3 regions of the Pseudoalteromonas sp. BMB genome follow, and region 3 is predicted to be linked to each of the others. Evidence: predicted binding sites of a transcription regulator. Region 3 holds the regulator's gene; each other region holds the start of a gene.
What was found. Region 3 encodes MetJ, which represses methionine synthesis genes. Its sites were predicted from a motif close to TAGACGTCTAGACGTCTA; they were not measured.
Positions count from the first base shown of each region.

Region 1: metK (methionine adenosyltransferase) is a predicted target of MetJ. The motif match lies at 2,030-2,047, and genes of this name have one in related genera.
Region 2: BB427_RS19585 (homoserine O-succinyltransferase) is a predicted target of MetJ. The motif match lies at 2,852-2,869, and genes of this name have one in related genera.

Region 1 is NZ_MBQA01000194.1:2,479-8,836, forward strand. It holds gene tkt (transketolase) at 1-1,888, opposite strand, end outside; gene metK (methionine adenosyltransferase) at 2,149-3,300, shown strand; gene BB427_RS19050 (HDOD domain-containing protein) at 3,366-4,211, opposite strand; gene BB427_RS19055 (CYTH and CHAD domain-containing protein) at 4,322-5,842, opposite strand; gene BB427_RS19060 (TIGR04211 family SH3 domain-containing protein) at 6,015-6,358, shown strand, end outside.
Region 2 is NZ_MBQA01000196.1:47,204-53,561, forward strand. It holds gene metH (methionine synthase) at 1-756, opposite strand, end outside; gene BB427_RS24650 (homocysteine S-methyltransferase family protein) at 766-1,845, opposite strand; gene BB427_RS19585 (homoserine O-succinyltransferase) at 1,835-2,782, opposite strand; gene BB427_RS19590 (DMT family transporter) at 2,960-3,850, shown strand; gene BB427_RS19595 (Ig-like domain-containing protein) at 3,897-4,628, opposite strand; gene BB427_RS19600 (tetratricopeptide repeat protein) at 4,879-6,358, shown strand, end outside.
Region 3 is NZ_MBQA01000157.1:2,859-9,216, reverse strand. It holds gene metB (cystathionine gamma-synthase) at 1-796, opposite strand, end outside; gene metJ (met regulon transcriptional regulator MetJ) at 1,141-1,461, shown strand; gene BB427_RS09560 (malic enzyme-like NAD(P)-binding protein) at 1,543-2,784, opposite strand; gene rpmE (50S ribosomal protein L31) at 3,557-3,772, opposite strand; gene priA (primosomal protein N') at 3,987-6,158, shown strand; gene BB427_RS09550 (SPOR domain-containing protein) at 6,172-6,358, shown strand, end outside.

The sequences.
Region 1 (6,358 bases), on a different contig from region 3:
CGATAGCACCATTTAGGCCTACATATTTATACCAGAAGTCCTCAATACCCGCTTCGATAGCGACGCGACGCGTTACTGAGCTTGGTAGTACGCTTTCTTTGTATGCTGGAGATTGCGCATCAAAAATGTCCGTTGAAGGCATAGACACAACACGTACCTTTTTACCTTCTGCACGAAGCTTATCCGCAGACTCAACCGCAAGTTGCACTTCAGAACCGGTTGCAATAAGGATGAGTTCAGGCTCACCGTCACAAGAAAGTACATAACCACCTTGCTTAATCGCTGCAACTTGCTCAGCGGTACGAGGCTGCTGTGCAAGACCTTGACGGGTAAATACGAGTGCAGATGGACCATCAGCGCGTTCAACCGCTTGCTGCCAAGCAACTGCTGACTCAACTTGGTCACATGGGCGCCAGCTCGCAAGGTTTGGCGTAGTACGTAAGTTCGCCATTTGTTCTACCGGCTGGTGTGTTGGACCATCTTCACCAAGACCGATTGAATCATGAGTGTACACAAAGATGCTTCTTTGCTTCATCAATGCAGCCATACGTACGGCATTACGCGCGTATTCCATAAACATCAGGAATGTCGCACCGTAAGGGATAAAGCCTCTGTGCAGTGCAATACCATTCATGATGGCAGACATACCAAATTCACGCACACCGTAGAAAATATAGTTACCCGCAGCATCTTCTGCCGTTAAGCCTTTAGATTGATCCCAAAGTGTTAAGTTAGAACCCGCAAGGTCAGCAGAGCCACCCATAAACTCAGGCAGAATTGGACCATAAGCATTCAATGCATTTTGTGATGCTTTACGAGTTGCTGGGTTTGCAGGATTCGCTTGAAGCTCTGCGATATAAGCTTCTGTTTTCTCAGACCAGTCTGCTGGAAGCTCGCCTTTCATGCGACGCTCAAATTCAGCAGCAAGCTCAGGGTAATGCATTTGGTATTCAGTAAACTTAATCAACCAGTCACTTTGTTGATTTTGACCACGTGCTGTTGCGTCCCATTTCGCGTACACATCTTCTGGTATTTCAAATGCGCCGTGCTCCCAACCAAGGAATTCACGTGCCGCTTTGATTTCATCATCACCTAGCGGTGCACCGTGGCAATCATGGCTACCAGATTTATTTGGTGAACCATAACCGATAACCGTTTTACAACAAATAAGGGTTGGCTTGTCAGACTCTGCTTGCGCCGCTTCGATTGCCGCTTTAATCGCATCGCTATCGTGGCCATCAACACCGGCAATAACATGCCAGCCATAAGACTCAAAACGTTTTGGTGTATCGTCGCTAAACCAGCCTTCAACTTCACCGTCGATTGAAATACCGTTGTCATCCCAAAATGCAATCAGTTTGCCAAGACCAAGGGTACCCGCAAGTGAACAAGCTTCGTGTGAGATACCTTCCATCAAACAACCATCACCTAAAAATGCATAGGTATAGTGATTAACGATGTCGTAATCTTCACGGTTAAACTGTGCAGCCAATGCTTTTTCAGCAATCGCCATACCTACCGCATTAGTAATACCCTGACCTAATGGGCCAGTAGTAGTTTCAATACCTGGCGCATAACCATATTCTGGGTGGCCTGGTGTTTTTGAGTGTAGCTGACGGAAATTTTTGATGTCGTCAATTGATAAGTCATAACCCGACAAATGCAACAATGAATAAATTAACATCGAGCCGTGACCGTTTGATAATACGAAGCGATCTCTGTCGAACCACTCAGGATTACTTGGATTGTGCTTTAAAAAATCGCGCCAAAGTACTTCTGCGATGTCCGCCATGCCCATAGGGGCTCCTGGGTGGCCAGACTTGGCCTTTTGTACAGCGTCCATGGAAAGAACGCGAATTGCATTAGCAAGTTCTTTGCGAGATGGCATGAATTCTCCTACCTTTAAATGTGTTTCGCGGGGGTTTGAGCCCATTCTTACTTATTTATATGGCTAACTGCAACGGCAAAGGCCATAAAAAAACGGGTACAGACGGACTTTTTCCGACCATTAAAAAAGTTTGCACAATTTTGGACGTCTAGGCGTAAAATAACTAGTCAATGCCTAGGTTTTTTGGTTAGAATACGCCTCTTAATTTTTCGCGCTGTCCCTGATGTTTGTGAAGCGCAATATTTGTGAGCATAAATACAATGGCTAAACATTTATTTACTTCTGAATCTGTTTCTGAGGGCCATCCAGATAAAATCGCCGATCAGATCTCTGATGCGGTTCTAGATGCCATCCTTGAGCAAGATCCAAAAGCACGTGTTGCGTGTGAAACTTACGTTAAAACCGGTATGGTTATGGTTGGTGGTGAAATCACAACTAGCGCTTGGGTTGATATCGAGGAATTAACTCGTAAAACCGTGCGTGAAATTGGTTACACACACTCTGACATGGGCTTTGACGCTGATTCATGTGCAATCCTTAACACCATTGGTAAGCAATCACCTGATATCAACCAAGGTGTTGACCGTTCTCGTCCAGAAGAACAAGGTGCTGGTGACCAAGGCCTAATGTTTGGTTATGCGTGTAACGAAACTGACGTACTTATGCCTGCGCCTATCACATACTCACACCGTCTAGTTCAGCGCCAAGCGCAAGTTCGTAAAGACGGCACGCTACCTTGGTTACGTCCAGACGCTAAGTCTCAGGTAACATTCGCGTACGAAAACGGTAAAGCAGTAGGTATCGATGCAGTCGTATTATCTACACAGCACTGTGATTCTGTATCACAAGCTGACCTTGTAGAAGCTGTGATGGAAACTATCATCAAGCCTACATTACCTGCAGAGCTTATCACTGAAGCAACTAAGTTCTTCATCAACCCAACTGGCCGTTTCGTTATCGGTGGTCCTATGGGTGACTGTGGTCTAACTGGTCGTAAAATCATCGTAGATACATACGGCGGTATGGCTCGTCACGGTGGTGGTGCATTCTCTGGTAAAGATCCATCAAAAGTTGACCGTTCTGCAGCTTACGCAGCGCGTTACGTTGCGAAGAACATTGTTGCCGCTGGCCTTGCTGACAAGTGTGAGATCCAAGTGTCTTACGCAATCGGTGTTGCTGAGCCTACTTCTATCAGTGTAGAAACGTTCGGTACAGCCAAGCTTGATGAGTCGCGTTTAATCGAACTTATCCGCGAGCACTTCGACTTACGTCCTTACGGTCTAATCACTATGCTAGACCTTGAGCGTCCAATTTATCAGCCTACTGCTGCTTACGGCCACTTTGGTCGTGAAGAGTTCCCTTGGGAAGCAACAGATAAAGCTGACGCACTACGTGCAGCTGCAGGCCTATAATCCCCTGCTGAAAAAGTAAAAAAGGCGCCAAGTGCGCCTTTTTTTAATGCCCGTAGATAACCCCCCTACCCGATAAATACCTCGTCGACATCATCTTTTAAGTTTTGATACTCATCGTCATGAAGATTAAGCTCAATCATCACCTTGTCTTTAAATAGATACCAATCCGCTGCGCTTCTAAAATGCTTTGCTTCGAAACAGAGGTTTTCAGCCAGTTTAAGTGCCGCAAAGGTTTGCACATGTTGTGCATTTTTTTGCTCTTCAAGATAGCTAACGTCATGGTGGCGCAAAATCATCTGACATATTTCTTTGGGTAAGTGCCAAGACGTCGCTAGAAAGTAGCCTATCACAGTGTGAGGCACTGGATACTTTTGCTGCTCGTAGTAAATCAATGTTTGCTCAGGCCGCTCTATAGACTGTTTTATTACTTCAGCATAGTCTGGATATTTTACGGCCATTGCTGGGATCCCGGCATCGTGAAAGAGTCCGAGCAGTTGCAAATTCTCTAGGGGTAATGATGCTTTTAAATGATGTCCAACCACCATTGCTGCTTTTGAGATATCCGCAGCATTATCCCAAAACTGCTGCAGTGAAATACAGCACTTTGACTGCTCAAACGCATTTTTAAGCAAATATCCAGTCACTAGCTGCGTAATACAGTTCACGCCCAAAAACATCACAGCTTGTTTTATATCTGTGATTGTACGGGCAAGACCATAAGCGGGTGAATTAATTACCTTTAACACCGCAGCAGACGCACCAACATCTGCCGCAATAATATCCGCCACGGTAAATAACTCAGGCTCCGGTTGTGATAGTTCATTTTGTAAGGCTTGTAATATTTCAGGCTTAGCAGGTAAGTTAAATCCGCCGCGCAAATCATTCAGCACTTTATCGTCTATATCGATCATTGGGCTACCTCAGAATTGATACACCCAAGTTTAGTTCATCGCCTGATATTTGCAGTATTGATTGTAATGAAGTGGTACAAAAAAGCGGGATAAAACCCCGCTTAATCTGGTTAGAACCAATATGGTTCGCTATGCATGGAAGATTGTCGACTTTGCTCCATAGCACTTATCAAAAAGTCTGATTTTTGCTTAAGCCATGCCTGCACTTCTTGCAGCTCGTCTGCATTTTGGCTTTGGCAAAGCTGATATAAATACGCCAGTGTTTCTAGCTCATAAATACCATAAACGATATCAATCCAAGGCGTTCTAAACGCTTTGCGCGTTTCTTTATCGTAAAGCTTACCCAGACAGTTACCGCTTAGCAGCGTATTTTCTAGCTTTATTCTGACATGTAAATAATCTTTTTCAGAAAGCGATTTATCCTGTGGAAGCAAGTTTTTCAACTCTTGCCAGTCTTTATCAAATAATTGGCTTGCGATTTCTGTGACCGGTAGCTCTGCTGCACTCAGTGCTTTTTGATCCCAGTTTTTACGCCACGCTCTATCAACAAGCCAGCGAGTAAGTGAAAGGATCAAACGGTTATAGCGGGTGCAATGAAATAAATCTTCAATGTCCGTCGGTGTTGGCTGAACATCTTGCAGATCGGTAATGACCTGCGCCAATTCAGGAAACTGATTAAGTTTCTTATGATAAGCATGGCGCTTTGAGGTATAGGTTTTCAAATGAATTGCATTTTCGACCCAAGCAAGTTCTGACAACAACCATTTTAACTCATTGCGAATACTCTCAGTCGAGCTTTTATCAACGATGTCATCAAACAACCAAAACGCGTGACGGATAAGCGAAACTCCGTCAATAACTCGTTTTAATGTCTTGAGACTTGGTTTATTAAAATAACATTGCTCATGTTTTTGGACGAACTGAATACCATAACTGACTGTCGCAATTAACGCTTGTTCTTGCGTTACCTGAGATTTGAGCGGTACAAATCCTATAAACTTATTTGGTTTTAGAGGTTTATCATCGGCAATTCGATACCCTCTGGCGGCCTTTGAGTATAGTCCCAAGCGCATACCAGCTTGTTTAATTAGGTGATCGGCTAATAAGAAAAGATCTTCTTTGTTTCCCTCAATCAGCTCTATTTCAAGCTCATTGATTGGCTCCATCTTCCCTTGGGCTGCTATTTCCCCTTTATCCAACACGACTTCGATTTTGGTTCCCGAATCCGTTTCGATTAACCAAGTACGACGAATGAAATTCGTACTGAAGATCGGGAATATGTTTTCTGCGATAGACTCAAGTTGCATGCCGTGAGGCCAAATATTCGCGTCAAACGCTAACAAGTCAGGACGTCCTGACTGAATAGGTAAATTATACTCAGGTCGTTGATGTAACCCTCCGACAACTTCTCCCGCAAGCTTAATCGTTTGCTCGCATTCATCATTGCAACAACGCGTTCTTAGGCCGATATCTAGCGCACGCAATTCACGATTTGGCGTGTCAAAGTAGGCGTTAGTTAAGTTTTTAGCAGGCTTGTTAGTGACCGTTTTTGCAAACTGTGTGATGAGTGCAGGGATCAGCGGAACTTCATTATCTGAAACCAAAAATTTCAGTTCTATTTCAGTGTCCATTAGGGCAGTGTTTTACCTATTTGTCTAAGGGAGGATCAAAATATACAAAGGAGGCTAAGTTTGCAATCTTTTTATCCGATGAGAAGTGCACCAAATATGCGCTAAATCAATAGATAGTCAGGCTAAATTCGCTGAACATCAACGGTTCAATAACACTGAATCATTGCGCTAAATGCTGCAATTTTCATTATGTAATCAATTATTTCGCGCCATTCAAAATAAACAAAGCCTTGCTATTAGGCCGCGAAATCCCTACTATTTTGTAAACTTTACGACCCAAAGAATAAAAGGCCCACGCATGTTCAACTTTAAGCAATTTATCATTGCGAGCCTGCTCTTCACCAGCTTTGTAAGCTTTGCCGAAGAGCCAGACGAAAATAGCACAGTAAACGCGGCAACACCAAACGGCTATATTAGTGACAATCTTTTTATTTTCATGCACACAGGTCCAAGTAAAAATTATCGAATTTTAGGTTCTGTTGATGCTGGTACGCCAATCACTATTTTGAGTGGCGC
Region 2 (6,358 bases), on a different contig from region 3:
CTGACCCGCATTGACGATCCCCATATCCATGCCCGCTTTAATCGCATGGTAAAGAAACACAGAGTGGATGGCTTCACGCACCGGGTTGTTACCACGAAAAGAGAAAGAAACGTTCGATACGCCCCCTGACACTTTACAGTGCGGTAGGTTTTGTTTAATTCTGCGCGTGCCCTCGATAAATTCTACGGCGTAGTTATCATGCTCTTCGATACCCGTAGCGACCGCAAAAATATTAGGGTCAAAAATAATGTCTTCTGGCGGAAACCCAAGCTCGTCAACCAAGATTTTGTAAGAACGCTGACAGATCTCAAACTTTCGCTCTGCGGTTTCCGCTTGACCAACTTCATCAAATGCCATCACCACCACAGCAGCACCAAAGCGCTTGATGATTTTGGCTTGGTGGATAAATGGTGCCTCACCCTCTTTTAAGGAGATTGAGTTTACAATGGCTTTACCTTGAATACATTTTAGGCCCGCTTCAATGACTTCCCATTTAGAAGAGTCGACCATGATGGGGACTTTAGAAATATCCGGCTCTGACGCTATCAGATTAAGAAACTTCACCATCGCAGCTTTTGAGTCCAACATGGCTTCATCCATGTTGATATCGATCACTTGCGCGCCGCTTTCAACCTGCTCTCTGGCAACATCCAGCGCGGTTTCGTAATCTTCTTCTAAAATTAAGCGCTTAAATTTTGCCGATCCCGTTACATTGGTACGTTCACCGACATTGGTAAATACTGCTGTTTGTGTCATGGTGAATTCCTAATTTAAGTTACAGGCTTCAAGACCTGCCAAACGCATCCGCACTTCGATGTCAGGCAAGCTGCGCGGCTGAGTTCGTGCAAGTCCTCTCGCGAAGGCGCGAATATGTTCGGGCGTGGTACCACAGCAGCCGCCAACAATATTGATAAACCCTTCATTGCCCCAATCGATAATCTCTTTTGCCATGTCGTCGGCTTCTAGGTCGTATTCACCAAACTCGTTAGGAAGCCCTGCGTTTGGATGCACAGAGGTAAAGGTCTCACAAACCCGTGACAGCTCTTCTACATATTGTCTTAATAAGTCTGGGCCTAGCGCGCAGTTGAGGCCGATAGAGATTGGCTTAATATGGCGAATGGAGTTATAAAACGCCTCGGTGGTTTGCCCTGACAGCGTACGACCGGAAGCGTCGGTGATAGTGCCCGAGATCATAACAGGCAGAGTGACACCCGCTTGCTCGAACGCTTCTTCTACACCGTAAGAGGCGGCTTTGGCATTGAGCGTATCAAAAATAGTTTCAATCAAAATAAGGTGAGCACCGCCCTCGATAAGAGCAAGCGTTGATTCAACATAGGCTGCAACCAATTTGTCAAAAGTGATATTGCGAAAACCAGGGTCGTTTACATCTGGAGAAATCGAACAGGTTTTTGACGTTGGACCAAGCACACCAGCCACATAGCGAGGCTTGCTAGGATCTTTGGCGGTAAATTCATCACACACCGCACGTGCAAGCTTCGCCGATTCAAGATTAATCTCACGGCTTAGGCTTGCCATATCATAATCTTCCATCGAGATGGTGGTAGCATTAAAAGTATTGGTTTCAATGATATCCGCGCCAGCAGCTAGATAATCGCGATGGATCTGTTTGATTATCTCAGGCTGCGTCAAACTTAGCAGATCGTTGTTGCCTTTAATAAGGACATGCCAATCTTTAAAGCGCTCACCGCGATAGTCTTCTTCTTCTAATTTGTGCTTTTGGATCATGGTCCCCATTGCACCATCTAAGATCAGAATACGTTGCTGCATTGCTTGCTTAAGCTGCTCTGCTATTTGCTCACCGTTTACGGCTACATTATTCGGCATAATTGTTAGTCCTTACATCTTGGCTAACTAAGTTAATATCATAAGGTGTGGTTTGGTAAACATAGTAGTTTAACCAATTTGAGAATAACAAGAATGCATGGCTTTGCCATGTTTTAGATGGACGTTTGCTGGTGTCATTCTCAGGAAAATAGTTCTCAGGCTGCGGTGCGTTGGCCATCTTTTCACAATCGCGAAGATATTCTTTTTGTAGCGTATCGGCGTCGTATTCAGGATGACCGGTAATGTATACTTGGCTACCTGAGTGATTTTTAATTAAGTAAGCGCCCACTTTTTCAGAGCCTGCTAACACCACTAGGTCTTTACACGCATTAATTTTATCGATGTCGATGTGGCCATAACGTGAGTGTGGCACCAAAAACTCATCATCAAAGCCGCGAGTGAGCGCCCCGTGGTCAAAATAACAGTGGTGCTTAAATACGCCACACAGTTTGTCATTTTTTAGTGCTCGCTTTAACCCATAATGGTGATACAAACCGGCATGTGCGGCCCAACAAGAAAACAGAGTTGAAGTAACATGGTGCTCAGCCCAATCAAAAAACGCCTGTAATTCCTGCCAATACACCACATCGTCATATTCAAGATGCGCCAGCGGCGCACCGGTGACTATCAAAGCATCATAATTTTGCTCTTTTACATCCGAAAAATAGCGATAAAACATATCTAGATGTTGTTCTGAGTTTTCAGAGCTGCGGTGGGTGTCTAGTCGCAACAAATCAACATTCACCTGCAAAGGGGTATTTGCCAGTAATCGGATAAATTGCACCTCAGTCTCCACCTTATTCGGCATCAAGTTTAATATCGCGAGCCGCATTGGGCGGATCTCTTGAGTTGATGCACGACTTTGTGGCATCACGAACACATTTTCATGACGCAATTGGGCAATGGCTGGGAGTTCGTCGGTGACGGTGATTGGCATGCGCTGCTCCAGACTAATCGAATGGCATTATTATGGACAAAAACTGGAAAAATTCAACCTCTAGATGTATGGACGTCTAAACATTTATAATAATAATTTAATGCCTCACCTCTCACTGACTATTTCAATTTATGTATACTTGCCACCATATTAATAAACACATGAAACTTGATATTTATGATTGGTATTGGCGAAGCGGCAGCGATTGCGGCGGCTGGGGTATGGGCTGGCTCAACTATACTGTATAAACGATTTAGCCATCACCTTAGTCCATTTGAGTTGAACGTCAGCAAAGGCGTCATCGCTTCTGCTTTGATGATCTTGTGTTTGCTCATCGCAGGTGATGCTATGTATCCGACCTTACTCTCGAGCTGGGGCTGGCTGATAGCCAGTGGGATACTGGGCATAGCGATTGGTGACAGCGCTTACTTTGCCGCACTCAGAAATATAGGCCCTGCTCGCACTTTGGTTATTGAAAGTCTTGCACCTGCCATCGCGGGGATCTTAAACATTGTGCTCCTTGGTGTTTATCTCAGCGCATCCGCTTGGCTCGGCATTGCAGTGACGACCGTTGGTGTGATGTTGGCGATTAAGCCAAGTAGAAGCCAGCCGGTATTAGACAAAAAACATTATCTCTTGGGAGTCTGTTTTGCACTCACGGCTGCCATTTGCCAAGCGGCGGGTATGGTACTGTCCAAAGGTGCGCTAAATAACGAAAGCATTAGTAGTCTGTGGGCGGCACTTATCCGCTTAGGGTCCGGCACCCTATTTGTGGCCTTTATTGTTGTTTATTTGAAATCACAAAGCCTGTTTAAAGCACTCACACTTAAACAAATCGACAGTAAAAACTGGTTATTCGTTGCAGTGTTTTTTGGCACCTTTATTGGCCTTTGGCTACAGTTGATTTCCGTTAATCATACTGATCCCGCTATCGCACAAACCATCTTTGCAACGGCACCGCTCATGGTCATGACGATTGGACTACTGCGCAGAGAAGCTATTACTAAGTCTATGATGTTTGGAGGCCTAATTGCTTTGGCTGGAGTATTTTTATTGCTAAAAGGATAGCCAATATACACACTTAATATGTGTGCATATTGGCCTGAGTTTGGGGTTAATTTGCTACCGAAATAGAAACTGTCGCTGGCGCGCTTGTAATATCATAAAGGTTGTTACCCTTAATGCGATATTGGAACGAATCCTGGCCAATGAACCCTGCTTTTGGTGTGTAGGTAATGGAATAGTCACTGTTAACAGATACTGTACCGTTAGCTGGTGAGCTAAAAATCTCAACACCATAATAATATGGTACGCCACTATCGTTATCTTTAACGTACACATCAACAGATTGACCAGCAAAGGTTTGTGCCGAGTCATCACTCGGATACACATCGTAATTACCACCAAACGCTTGGTCTAAGCTAACTCTGATCTCTCCCCACTCCGATGTTTCTCCAGCGGGATTAACAATGCGAAAAGCAATCGTATCTATCTTTTGGTTACCGTTGTCTTCGCCTGAAAAATAAAGCACCTTACCCTTAAATTTAACCCAACGTCTGTCTAATGTGTTGTATGCAACCGCCTGACCGTATGTAGTGTAAGTTTTGTCATAAAAGCCAATTTGATCGTAGCTTTTGCTACTATCCAATTGAATACGTAGCTCACTATTTGGATAATTTGGATCAGTCACGTTACCATCGGCAAAGATATTAAATTCCTCTTGGATGTTTAATCCAGCATTGTACTCAAATATGGCTTTATCAAGCTGAGGAGCGGCACTCACTAATGGTGAAAATAACGCGACACCGACGCTAAGTGACTTTAGCCACATTGTATTTAACTTCATTTTTATTTCCTTATGGATTGATTTCCAGCTTCTTCAGCTGGGCCTTAATTAGCAACAAGACCATACCAAAAACACATTAAACTAACAATATTAACAAATCGAGACTTGGTCGTACTGGCAAAGTTAAACAACAGCAGCTAGACAGCAACAAAATACAAAAAATAGTCCACCTGAGATTTATTAAAGGCAGACACGACTTTTTGTTACCACTATATTAATATGTAAAAACAATGTATCTAGACTAATATTTATGCCTTTGCTTTTAGCTTTACTGCTCGTTGTGTTACCGGCGCATGGTTCAGAATGCCCAAGTGCTAATAATGCTAACCTCACAAGCCAAATTTTGTCTTGTAAGCAACATCTTGAAACGCTTGAACCCAAGGGTGCTCAAGCTTTTGATGCACATCTTGAGCTTGTGAGCTTGTATCGTCGAGCGGGTGACATAAAGCTCAGCAATCAAATACTGGATGAGTTGATGGCATGGAAGTTAACCACACTTCAGCGCTTTCAGGTGTTAAGACAAAGTGGTATTAATCGTTACCGCCAGCGCAATTATATTCAAGCGCTGGAGAGCTTCCACGAAGCGCAAACGCTTGCGGCTAAGTTGCAACAAAACGAACTCCTGGGTAAATCGGCAAACGATTTAGCGAATGCTTATCAGGCACTCGGAGATTTAGACACCGCCCTTACTTTATTTTTAGAAAGCTACCAAATAGCGAAAGCAACAAATGACCGACAGAGACAAGCAATCACACTTAACAATTTAGGGAATGTATCGAGGGATATTAATCAGTTGGATGATGCCATTCTCTCGTTTCGCCAAGCCCATGCGCTCCACCAGCAAGCTGGCGACCAAGTCAAAGCGAATCACACCTTGCTAAGCATCGCGGAGGTATTTTACAAAAAGCGCGACTACAACAAAGCAACTGAAATCATTGAAGATTTACTTCAACCTTTGACACAAAGCGGTGCCTATACTCAATTGTCTCGAGCCTATTTATTATTGGCCGAAATTGCCATTGCTCAAAATCATATCGCTCAGGCACAACAGCAACTTGCTTCGTTCAAACGCACTCGGCAACTTATTCAACACGGTAAAGTTGATCAGCGAGCACTGCTTATTGAAGCCAAACTCAAGCAGCTTGAGGGCGATAACCTAACAGCACAAACGTTACTTAAACAGGGGCTTGAAGCACATAATCAGCAAAATAGTCAGCTTACGGAGTTATTTTACATTGCCTTATTGCAGTCTCAATTACAAACACACGCTTATAAAGAAGCGGTAGAGACCGCACAGCGTTATAATGACATGCTTAAAAGTAGTCGTGTACAAAGTGAAAACCTTTATCAATTTCGCCTTCAAAGCGCTAACGTCTTGGCCGCGCCTAAGCACCAAACAGAGACAAGTATTTTGTCTCATGTACTCGTCGGGTTTATCGCATTTGTAGTGGGTGTGCTGGTTACTTACAGCTTTGCTCGCTATACCGCCCGCACGGGTACTAATGGATTACACGGTGGACATATGAGCATTGACGAACAGGCCGCTAGACAATTGATGGTTGAAGTAATGACACTCACTTTGACGCTTTGGGAGCAAGGTAGTGGCAAAACTCGTGTCGAATTAGCGGAAGAAAGCAAAGTGTGGAAAGTGAATATCGATGATGGTCGCTTACGAGTGCGTACTCTTGAACGCTATCTAAATATCAAAACGCTGCCCAAAAAGCCGCGTA
Region 3 (6,358 bases):
AATACTCCGCAATAAGCTGAGCATTTTCTTGATGTTGGCGTAAACGCACGTTTAAGGTGCGCAGTCCACGTAGGGTAAGGTAACTATCAAAAGGTGCACCGGTAATACCGATATTATTCGCCCACCAAGCTAACTCATCACCCAACTCCTGTGTACGCGCGATCACCGCGCCCCCCACGACATCAGAATGACCATTGATATATTTAGTAGTTGAATGCACGACTACATCTACGCCAAAGGCAATGGGATTTTGTAGTGCTGGAGACAAGAAGGTGTTGTCGGCGGCGACCAAAGCACCCACTGCGTGTGCTGCATTTACGACAGCTTCTATATCCGTTAGCCTTAATATTGGGTTACTTGGTGTTTCAATCCAAACTAATTTAGGTTTGATCTGCTGCAGCTGTGCAAGACTTTCCGATTGTGTGAGATCCAAGACGGCTAATTTGAGCAATCCACGCTTAGCAAGCGATGTAAACAAGCGATAGCTACCACCGTAACAGTCATGTGGAATAACCAGCGTATCGTCATGGTTAAGTAGCTGAGTTACTAGGTGAACGGCAGCCATGCCAGTCGCGGTAATAATGCCACGAGCACCACCTTCAAGTTCGGTAAGTGCCTGTGCAAGCACATCACGATTAAAGTTACCACTGCGTCCATAATCGTAGTCGCGTTTGGTATCAAAATCGGCAAAAGAATAGGTGGTAGAAAGGTAAAGCGGTGGCACTACTGCCCCATGTGCTTTATCAGCTTCTATACCGTGACGCACTGCAACCGTCGATTTATTAACTTGACTCATAAGGTCACCTAGATAGTTGGATGTTTAGACGTCTAAAAGGTTAGAGCAACAGAAACTAGAAGTCAAAACATTTATACTGCTAAATGGCTAAATAACTAGTATTTGACTATCTTTTTTAAACCGATAAAATTTCGCCACTCTAGGCGTTGCTAATACGACTGAGTTATTGAAAACTATGGCAGAGATTCTTCTATCTCGCTATGGCGGATTAGTTTATTCATCTATTTGAGTTTGGGATTTATCTTTAATTCGTAAGGTTATCCCTATATTCATGCGGTTGGTGAATAATGTAGACCAGAACCCAGTCATATTGGCATTGATGTAACTGAGGCAAGTACACAATTATGGCAAAATGGAACGGTGAGTATATTCACCCATATGCAGAACACGGTAAGAAAGCAGAGCAAGTAAAAAAGATCACGGTGAGCATACCTCTGAATGTACTCAAAGTGCTAACTGATGAGCGTACACGTCGCCAAGTGAATAACTTACGTCATGCCACGAACAGTGAGCTTTTATGTGAGGCGTTTCTACATGCCTTCACAGGTCAGCCACTGCCGAGTGATGAAGACTTGAGAAAAGATAATCCAGAGCGTATTCCGTTAGAAGTAAGACAAATAATGGAAGAGCGCGGTTTGGAGATCCCAGAAATAAACGAAGAGTGATAACTACTCTTACTCTGTGGAAATACAGACACAAAAAAAGCCTCAATCGAGGCTTTTTTCATTTGGATAATACCAATGGTATTATTCCATATATCCAGCAGGCATATCGATTTGTGCCACACCTGATTCAATTGCAGCTACCGCTACCGCTTTTGCGATACGAGGTAACAAACGCGGATCCATTGGTTTTGGAATAATGTACTCAGGACCAAACTCAAGACTATCCACGTCAGCTGCTTTTAACACTTCAGCAGGCACAGGCTCTTTCGCAATCGTTCTAATTGCTTCAACCGCTGCAATCTTCATCTCGTCATTGATAGCGGTTGCACGTACATCAAGCGCACCACGGAAGATAAACGGGAAACACAGCACGTTATTTACTTGATTTGGATAATCTGAGCGACCTGTCGCCATGATCAAATCATTACGTGCACCGTGTGCAACTTCAGGACTGATCTCTGGATCTGGGTTAGAGCAAGCGAATACCACAGGCTTGTCAGCCATTAATTTTAGATCTTCAGCAGAAAGTAAGTCTGGGCCAGAAACACCAACAAATACATCCGCATCCGCAATCACGTCTTGTAACGTACGCTTATCCGTGTTGTTTGCAAACAGCTCTTTGTATTCATTTAGGTCATCACGGCGAGTATGGATCACGCCTTTTCTGTCCAGCATATAGATGTGCTCACGTTGAGCACCACACTTGATCAATAATTCCATACAAGCAATAGCAGCTGCACCCGCGCCAAGACACACAATAATCGCATCGTGAATATCTTTACCTTGGATTTCCAACGCATTCAGCATACCCGCAGCGGTTACAATTGCGGTGCCGTGCTGATCATCATGGAATACAGGAACGTCACAACGTTCGATTAGCGCGCGCTCAATTTCAAAGCACTCTGGCGCTTTAATATCTTCGAGGTTAATACCGCCAAATGTGTCTGCGATATTTGCCACCGTATTAATGAAGTCTTCGGTGGTGTTGTGCTTAACTTCGATATCGATTGAATCAAGACCCGCAAAACGCTTAAATAATAGCGCCTTACCTTCCATAACAGGCTTTGACGCCAAAGGGCCTAAGTTACCCAAGCCAAGAATTGCCGTACCATTACTGATCACCGCAACCATATTTCCTTTACCCGTGTAACGATATGCATTCGCCGGATCAGCCGCGATTTCACGTACTGGCTCTGCAACACCTGGGCTATATGCAAGTGCTAAGTCTTTTACGGTCTCGGCAGGTTTAGTGAGTTCAACACTGATTTTACCTGGAACGGGCTTCTCGTGATAATCTAGAGCTTGTTGACGAAAATCTGTCATGGCGCGATATTTTCCTACGAAGTTAATGTGAGAGTGTGGTAAACGTTCGCATTCTGAATGTTGGCAACCTATCTAGGCTGGTTACAGCAACACACAGTGCGATTAACTATATGAGCGACGACATTCAACCACTCAACAAGCGTATGTGCTTTGCTGTCGCGGTATGTCAATAGGACATATAGTTAATCGACCGTATTCACACAATACCGAGTTTTGCTCATTATTCAAGTAAAATCAGGTCTATCCACTAGCACGGCATTTTCTATACTTTTCCGAGAAGATAAGCTCAATTTTAAGAAATATTTCACAAATAAAATAGCTAAAACTTAAGAAACAAGACGCTAAAACCAGCACAAAATGTATAAAATCAGAACAAATGTACACTAATTATAAAAACAATAAGGAAATAGCAACTTAGCTAATTTTAACGTCAAGATACCGACATTTAATCGCAATATACTGACTTTAGTTTATATTAAGTACTCATACCTGATACTATTTACTATATGAGCTTTGATTATTTTCACAACTTAAGCTCGTAAATGTTCAATATTTATCTGCTAAATAGAGTTTTTACTCTACCCAAGAGATCAGTAAAGTTTTGCTGCCAAACTAGCAAGTTTTTTATTTTAGAAGAATAAAAGACACAATAAGACGGGATGACTGACGGTCTGTCTGTTGATGCAGAATAGGATGTATAAATCGGGAAGGTATTTTCAAACAGGCACAAAAAAAGCACCCTAAGGTGCTTTTTTCGACTAGACCAACAAGATTACTTCTTGCTGCTAAGTGCACCGAAACGCTTGTTAAAGCGATCTACACGGCCACCTGTGTCAAGGATCTTCTGCTTACCAGTGTAGAACGGGTGACATGCAGAACATACGTCTAGGTGAATATCTTTACATAGCGTTGAACGAGTTTCGAACTTGTTACCGCAAGAGCACGATGCAGTGATCGTCTCGTAATTAGGGTGAATACCTTCTTTCATAGCAACCTCTAGTTAAGGCCGTATCGCTCTCCAAACCCGAAGTCTGGCACCATACGTAGTTATACAAAAATGTGGACGCGTATTTTAGTGCCTATCTGAACAATCTACAAGCAATATTTCAGAGTTTTTTATCACCGCCTCTGAGTACGTTTTCAATTCGTACCACCTTAGGTATATACTTCGTCACTGCGCTCACTTTATGGAATTGTAATACATGCTCATTCTTGAAGTAGCTTTAAAGCTGCCACTGCACCGAACATTCGACTATTTGCTAGCACCAACCATGCAAGTTGAAGCAGGAATGAGAGTCACCGTCAATTTCGCCAACCGTCGCTGCACAGCGATTGTGCTTGCTAAAAAAGGCGACACCGATGTACCAAAAGAAAAGCTCAAGCAAATTATTGAGGTGTTGGACGAGCATCCTGTCTTTAATCAAGCACAACTTAGCTTTTTACACTTTGTCTCTCAGTATTACTGTCATCCAATTGGCGATACCTTATTCACAGCACTACCGGCGGTACTCAGAGATGGTGGAAGCCCAGACAAAACTCAGATCCCTGTCGTCAGATTAACGGAAAAAGGGCAGAAACTACCAACACTGCGAGCCAAAAAGCAACAAGCACTGCTTTCTCAATTATATGAAGGTGGCGCAATAAAATTAAGCGAACTCAAAGCGCTCGGATTTGCAAACCAAACAATTAAAGCATTGGAAGAAAAAGCGCTTATCTCACAATCTATTGAGCATGATAGTGATTGGTCGCAAAACGAATTACAGCTTGGCGAAAAACCACGCCTAAACGACCAACAAGCGACTATTTGCAGCGCCGTCAATGCACAAGTCGGTTACCGTACCTTTTTAATCGAAGGTGTAACGGGAAGTGGTAAAACCGAAGTCTACTTACAGAGCCTTGAAAACATAATAAAAGCGGGTAAACAAGCACTGATCTTGGTGCCTGAAATTGGACTCACACCACAAACAGTCAACCGCTTTAAGAAGCGCTTTAATAACCTGCCCATTGATTTATGGCACTCAAATCTAACCGATAACGAGCGCCTACATACTTGGCGTCGCGCCGAAAAGGGTCTGAGCGCTTTGGTTATCGGTACTCGCTCGGCCATTTTTTTACCATTTCAAAATCTCGGCATGATCATCGTTGACGAAGAGCACGACAACTCGTTTAAACAGCAAGAAGGCCTGCGCTATCACGCCAGAGATCTCGCTGCATTTCGAGCGCATCAGGCACACTGCCCTTTGCTTTTGGGAACAGCAACACCGGCATTAGAAACATTACACAAAGCCATTACCAACAAATATCAACTCGTCACACTGAGTAAACGAGCGCAGACCCAGCACGATAACCAATTTCACCTTGTAGACATGAAAGGTCAGCCAGAACAAGGCGGGTTTTCACCAATGAGTTTACATTGGATGGAAAAAACACTCGCTCGCGGTAAGCAAGTTATGGTGTTTCTAAATCGTCGAGGCTTTGCGCCAACATTGATGTGTCACGAATGCGGATGGCTTAATACCTGTAAACATTGCTCTACCAGCGCCACGTACCATAAAAACATGAACCGCTTGGTATGCCATCATTGTGGTGAACAGGACTTTGTACCTAGACAGTGTCCAGATTGCGGCAGCACCCAAATCATGCCCACAGGGCTTGGTACAGAACAACTCGAAGGCTTTTTAAGCGAACGCTTCACTGATATTCCCGTCACTCGCATTGACCGAGATTCTACGCGCCGTAAGGGCAGCCTTGAAAGCGCCCTTGAAGAAATTAATCAAGGTGGCGCGCGAATTTTGGTCGGCACTCAAATGCTTGCCAAGGGCCACCACTTTGCCGATGTCAGTCTTGTGATTATCTTGGATGTGGACTCAGGACTTTACTCTTGTGACTTTAGAGCAACCGAGCAAATGGCGCAGCTTATTACGCAAGTTGCTGGACGAGCCGGACGCGCCGGTGAAGCGGGAACCGTGTTATTGCAAACGCATTTTCCAGAACATCCATTATTGCAAGATTTAATCAATAATGGTTATGGCGACTTCGCGCGATATGCCCTACAAGAACGTGAAGAAGCTATGCTTCCCCCCTTCGCACACTTAGCTATCATCCGCGCCGAGGCAACAAATATAAATACAGTATTGCGCTTTTTGTCGGATTTGGTTCCAGCTACCCCCTATCCTGGTATACAATTGCTGGGTCCAATTCCAGCACCACTTGAACGAATAGCTGGAAAGTTCAGATATCAATTACATATACACGCACAACAACGCACTGTGCTGCGGGACTACCTTTCGCAACTTGCGCGCTATATTGCTACGCATGAGTCTGCCAATCGAGTACGCTGGAGCATAGATGTTGATCCAATGGATAGCTATTAAAATCAAATAACCTATGGCACAGCACGATTACATCAATAAGAAACCTAAAGGCAAGGGGAAAGACAAGCCAGAAAAATCGGCAAAATTTCCTGTTATTGCTGCTATTTTTGCATTTCTACTAATCGGAGGGTTTGCCTACGGTCTTTGGTTTATAAAAACCAATGCCGATCCTAAAGAAGTAGAGCAAGCCAAAAACCCGC